DNA from 2 places in the Gluconobacter sp. DsW_058 genome. Region 2 is predicted to be linked to the other one. Evidence: riboswitches for the same ligand, from Rfam matches in the RefSeq annotation. Region 2 holds a riboswitch; the other holds the start of a gene.
What was found. Region 2 has a riboswitch for thiamine pyrophosphate ahead of thiC (phosphomethylpyrimidine synthase ThiC). Riboswitches for the same ligand answer to the same signal wherever they lie in the genome.
Positions count from the first base shown of each region.

Region 1: another riboswitch for thiamine pyrophosphate. It lies ahead of HK24_RS04040 (TonB-dependent receptor); the one in region 2 lies ahead of thiC (phosphomethylpyrimidine synthase ThiC).

Region 1 covers NZ_JOPH01000005.1:134,563-137,806, forward strand. Annotated here, with positions in the region: gene HK24_RS04035 (S46 family peptidase) at 1-1,130, opposite strand, end outside; TPP riboswitch at 1,269-1,401, shown strand; gene HK24_RS04040 (TonB-dependent receptor) at 1,486-3,244, shown strand, end outside.
Region 2 covers NZ_JOPH01000057.1:18,688-21,931, reverse strand. Annotated here, with positions in the region: gene thiC (phosphomethylpyrimidine synthase ThiC) at 1-1,417, opposite strand, end outside; TPP riboswitch at 1,476-1,625, opposite strand; gene HK24_RS10040 (DUF1543 domain-containing protein) at 1,725-2,222, shown strand; gene HK24_RS10035 (gamma-glutamylcyclotransferase family protein) at 2,254-2,601, shown strand; gene hemA (5-aminolevulinate synthase) at 2,677-3,244, opposite strand, start outside.

The DNA of each region.
Region 1 (3,244 bases), on a different contig from region 2:
GCAAAGTCATGGACGTAAGACTGGCGCTGTATGGCCAGTGCAGCCTCCACTTTTTTGAACGGCTCGCCATAGATTTTGCGGCGCTCGGCATCCGCATCAATCCAGGCCTGTAGAGCACGATCTTCCGCTTCACGCTTTTCCATGACGCCGGGCTCCCGCAGGGCCTTCACGGTGCCAGACAGAGATTTCAGGCCGTTCTGAACGCCGAACAGCGTATTTTGCGCTTCAATCAGATGTTCCTTGCTTTCACGCGAATACTGCCAGAGCGCCCCTTCACTGGTAGAATACACCCCAATGATGGTTGGCAGGATAACGTCCCGCTGGAACGTCAATGCACTGGCCGGAAGAGACCGCTGCGTTCGCCCTGGGTTACCAGACGTGAATACCAGTTCTCCCGCTTTTGGTCCCTTCGGATCAAACTTGAAGAAAGGTGTGTGGACCGGCTTACCGTCCTCAAACACCCGCAACATCGACAGGTCGATATCATACCGTGGGAAGGTAAAATTGTCCGGATCGCCGCCAAAGAATGCGATATCCTGATCCGGCGCCATCACAAGACGCACATCCTGATATCGACGATAGCGATAGAGCGCAGTTTGACCACCGTGATAGAGCGTCACAACATCACACCGCCAGTGTGTTGCGTCTCCGCCCGCACATTCCTTCGTCAGAACGCTACTGGCAGCCTGAAGCGCCTTTGCATAATCCGCACCATGCTTGCCTGAGGTCATATCAGCGACACGGCCTGTCACGTCTTTCACCTGATCCAGACGATCCAGCTCCATACCCGGACATTGCGGCTCTTTGGAAACATCTGCTGCCGAAAAACCATCATGAAAATAATCGTGCGTCTTGTCCGAGAGGTCGGTCAGGCAGGTATTGGCACAATGATGATTTGTCATCACCAACCCATCACCAGAGACAAAAGACGCCGAGCATCCTTCTGCCAGACGTGCTGAAGACTGAATGACGTGGTTGATCCATTCAGCCGAAGGCTCGAAGCCATATTGCTGCTTCAACTGACGGGCTGGCAGATGATCGAACGTCCACATTCCTTCCTCAGCCTGAGCTGAACCGAGGGCCGGGCTGGCAATGAGCAGAACAGGCAACAAGCGCTTCACAACACGCATGACAGATCCTAAAAATGTTATCTTATAACAATACTCTATCCTGCTCTGCATCGCCGCTCCATCCCTCCCGACGAAATTTTGATCCCCCCACGCCTTACGGAATTTATTGACATTCTCTCGCAGCCCATGAAGGAGTGCTTCTTCACCTTGGGGTGCCCTGACAAAGGGCTGAGAGACTGCTGAGGGTATGCGCTTTAGAGCCATACCAGCGCAGTGACCCATAGAACCTGATCCAGTTCATGCTGGCGGAGGGATGGTGGCTACTGACAGATCCAAAGACTGGATTTTCGGTGTCTCTCGTCGTCCCCGCTGCGCATGGGGGGGATCGCAGTATTGCAGGCGGGACAGCACCATCATGACCACCGTATTTGCGCGCAAATCCCGCCAGGTTCCTGTCTTCCTGCTCGGCCTGACCGTTTGTGCCGGTACAGTGCGCGCGGCGGATACCACAGCCCTTACCCCGCCTGCGTCCATCGCCCCGAAGCCCGAGCACATCACCGTTCACCGCGTTTCTGACAGCGCACCCGGGCACCAGCCCGGCGGTGGACTGATCCGACCGGAGAACAGTGTGCGCTCTATCAGCACAGTCAGCCGCGATTACATGGACAAGCAGCCCCCGATGGCGACGGCCTATCAGCTTGCCTCCATGCTGCCCGGTGCGAATGTCGCCACATCCGATCCGTTCGGCTTTTCGCCCAACACCAACCTGACCGTTCGCGGCCTAAACAATGATGCCATCGGCTATGTGCTGGAAGGCACACCGCTGAACGATGTCGCCTATTATTCCGGCTATCCGAGCCAGTTCGCCGACAGTGAGAACTACAGTCAGGTCGCGCTCGCCCAAGGGTCGGCCGATCTGGATAGTCCCGTCCTAAACGCTGCCGGGGGGCTGATGAGCCTGTCCTTTCTCGATCCGTCACAGAAGGCCGGGGGCTTCGCCAGCGTCTCCTATGGCTCCTTTGACACCAATCGCGAATTCATTCGCCTTGAAACGGGCAACATCGGCAATTCCGGCATTCGTGGCTTTGTGTCCTATTCCCACAGCGCCAGCGACAACTGGCGTGGGCCGGGGGGGGACAAGCGCCAGCATGTCGATTTTAAGTTCCTGAAGGAATGGGGCCAAGGCAACCGCGCCAGCCTCATCGGCTCCTTCAACACCACCGTCACCAGCTATTATCCGCAGGTCACGATGGAAAGCTGGAAAGTCGATGGCATCCATGGCGCGAACAACCTTGCAGGCCATTATGACGCCTCCAACGCAGACAACGCCGTCAATTACTGGCGTCTGTGGCGCGCGCCGGAACGCACCTTCTATGCAGGCGCGCCAGTCCATCTGCATCTGACGCATCAGCTTTCCCTCGACGTCACACCCTACGCACAGTTCGCCTATGGCAACGTTCCGGGTGGCTCCACACTGACGGAAACAGGTCTCTATAACGGCACTCAGCCCCTAAGTGACACGCTCACGCTCCCCAATGCACAGGATGGAACCGCTGTCGTACGTGCTAACTACACGCAACGCAGTTATCGCTCCGGTTTCAATTCCACCCTGCATTACAAAACCGGCTGGAACGATTTCGTCCTCGGTTACTGGTATGATTACGGAGACGACAACGAGCAGCAGCCCTTCACAACCGTTTCCGCCACCGGCGCTTCAGGCGATATCTGGGCAGAAAACAGCAGCAGCCTGATCCATCTTGCGAACGGACAGAAACTGCTGGGCGGCAGCTTCCACACCATTTCCCAGACCAACGCACTGTATGTGGGCGATCACATCTCGCTCCTTCATGATCGCCTGACCATCGAAGCGGGTTTCAAAGCCGTTATGATGAGCCGCGCTGGCACGAACAATGTTCCCGGCCCTCAGTATCGTGTGGCGTCAAACAGCATGGAGCCTCTACCGCGTCTTGGCGTCCGCTGGCGCATTGATGAGCAGAACCAGATCTTCTTCAACGCCACGACCAACTTCCGTGCCCCGGACCAGACGGCACTTTACAACACCTACGACCCGACCTCCGGCGCACTCGCGACAACAGGCAGTGCGGATGTCCGCAACGAATATTCCATTTCCGAAGAACTGGGATATCGCCGCACGGGACAATGGATCATCGGCA
Region 2 (3,244 bases):
CGAACCAGCCAATCATGGCCGCCCCGATACCCGACGTGATGTGATCATAGCCCGGCGCAATGTCGGTCGTTAGCGGGCCAAGCGTATAGAACGGCGCTTCGCCACATTCCTTAAGCTGCTTGGTCATGTTGACCTTGATCTTGTGCATCGGCACGTGACCTGGCCCTTCAATCATGACCTGACAGCCCTTTGCCCAAGCCACCTTCGTCAGTTCGCCCAACGTCGTCAGTTCAGCAAACTGCGCCGCATCATTCGCGTCGGCAATCGACCCAGGACGCAGCCCATCCCCCAGTGAAAAGGTGATGTCATACCGGCGCATGATGTCGCAGATCTCTTCGAAGTGTTCGTAGAGAAAGCTCTCGCGGTGATGCGCCAGACACCAGGATGCCATGATGGAGCCACCACGGGAGACAATTCCCGTGGTACGCTTTGCTGTCAGCGGGATGTGCTGAAGGCGGACACCAGCATGAATTGTGAAATAATCCACGCCCTGCTCGGCCTGTTCGATCAGCGTGTCGCGGAAGATTTCCCACGTCAGCTTCTCAGGAACACCATTCACCTTCTCCAGCGCCTGATACAGCGGCACCGTGCCGATCGGCACTGGAGAGTTCCGCATGATCCAGTCACGGATGTTGTGAATGTTCCGCCCTGTAGAGAGATCCATCACCGTGTCCGCGCCCCAGCGGATGGACCAGACCAGTTTTTCCACCTCTTCGGCCGCAGAAGACGTCACAGCCGAATTGCCGATATTGGCGTTCACCTTCACAAGGAAGTTGCGGCCAATAATAACCGGCTCAAGTTCCGGATGGTTGATATTGGCGGGAATGACAGCCCGCCCCCGCGCCACTTCTTCGCGCACGAATTCTGGCGTGATGAACGCTGGAATTTCCGCACCGAAATCCTCGCCATCTGCCCGGCGCTCTTCCGCTCCCTCAGCCATTTCAGCACGGCAGACGTTTTCGCGATGAGCAATATAGATCATCTCTTCCGTGATGATCCCGGCCCTTGCGTATTCATACTGCGTGACGTGCTGTGCGCCCTCACCCGAATAGACTTCGTGCGGTGCCGGACACGCCGGAACAGCTTGCGCCTCACTTGCGAAGCCGTTGTCTTCCGGCTTCACGGCCCGCGCTGCAACTCGCTCGAAACCCCGCTTGGTAAGCCATTCTGCACGTGGAGCCGAGAGGCCCTTCGTCACATCAATCGTGACAGACGTGTCTGTATAAGGACCAGACGTGTCATAAACTCTGACAGGCGCTTCATTCGCTGACGGATGCAGCGCAATTTCGCGATATGGAACCAGAATATCCGGGCGTCCCGGCGCTTCGGACCATTTCTTACAGGAACCCTGAATCGGGCCTGTCGTCACATGGCCTACAGCTGGTCTCTGGTTCAGGTTTTGTGGAATGTCACCCATGTTCGCCCCCTCTGAGGCAGAGGGAGCAACAGCACGCACCACTGGCAAAGCCAGTTTCGTTGTGTCTCAACACCATTCCCTCCGCCGGTTCTAACCGGATCAGGTTTCCCGGATGCAGGATGCACCCGGCAGGGTCGTCACACCGCAGACCTTACAGTCCTTCAGTGACCTCTCAGCTTCTTTTGGCGAAGCTCCCCCTGGTAGGGGCCACACTCATCGCATCGGCTTCATCCTGTCAATGCGTTTCACCGTGAAGTGAGCGGAGGAAACAGCTATGACCTGCTTTACGTTTTGAGGAGACACGCTCTTGAACCTGTATGTTTTCTATCTCGGTGGCGCAGCACCCGGCGCGAACATCGAAGTTCATGATGTTCAGTTTGCTATCGCGAACAAGCCGGAAGATGCTTATCCATCACTTGCAGAACGCTGGTTTGGGGTTCGGAATTCCCTGCACGTCGATGCCTACGGCATCATCACATGGGCGGACGGGCACGCCGTCACACTCAGTCCTGAAAAGCCTACAGGCTCCCAATCGCTCTATTTCATCAATATGGGTGGATATGCGGCCGGTGAGTTGAAGGAAGAGCACGCTTTTACCTTCCTCGTCGCCACATCGGCAGAGGATGCCAAGGCAAAGGCCAAAAAGACCCTATTACCGGGCTATGACCATCGCCACCGCGACAACTTCATGGAAGTGGATGACTGCCTGCCTCTGGAACAGATTGACGGGCTTTATATCCATCTGACTCCACAGGACGACGGGCACCCTGTCACAGCGCTTTGGCAAGGCTACCGTAAGATCTGACGTTCCTGCGCTTTATCTCACGGAGCTACTCATGCCTGACCAGATGCCAGTTTACCTGTTTTCTTACGGAACACTCCAGCAACCCGAGGTTCAGCTGTCCTCATTCGGTCGCCTGCTGCATGGCGAAGAGGATGCGATGACGGGCTATCAGGCGTCGATGATGGAAATCACAGACGCCGCTGTCATCAAGGCCAGCGGCAAACGCTTTCATCCTGTTATTCGCCCGAGTGACAATCCACAGGACGAAATCACAGGGCAAGTCTTCTGCATCACTGAAGCTGAGCTTCTCGCTGCGGATGCTTACGAAGTGTCCAGCTACAAAAGGGTGCAAGTTACACTGCGCTCAGGCAAAAATGCGTGGGTCTACGTGCACGCCTGACCAGCTCGGAATCAAAAAAGGCAGCCAGTGACCCGGCTGCCTTTTCCAGAATTCAGAACGCTGGCCTACCTGACTTCAGGCAGCCTCAGAGCGCTTGAGCTGACGTTCGCGCCAAAGCGTGGAGAGTGCTTCAACCAGTTCATCAATTGCTTCGTTCGTATGAAGCGGCGTCGGCGTCAGACGCAGACGCTCCGTTCCGCGCGGAACGGTCGGGAAGTTAATAGGCTGGATATAATGCCCGAAGCGGTTCAGCAACTCATCGGAGAGATCCCGACATAGCTCAGCCTCGCCCACCATGACGGGTACGATATGGCTCGGATTGCCGACATGCGGAATGCCTGCCTTGTCCAGAGCGGCCCGCAGATAGGCAACAGCGCGCTGCTGTCCTTCACGTTCTGCGCTGCTGCGCTTGAGATAACGGACGCTGGCCAGCGCACCCGCAGCAATCATCGGCGGCAGAGCCGTGGAGAAAATGAAGCCTGAACCGAAAGAGCGCACGAAATCGCAAAGCGGTGCAGAGGCAGCAATATAGCCACCCACGACGCCATAACCCTTGCCGAGCGTCCCTTCGATCACCGTCAGACGATGTGACAAGCCCAGCTTCTCAGCAACGCCTGCGCCGTGATCGCCATACATGCCCACG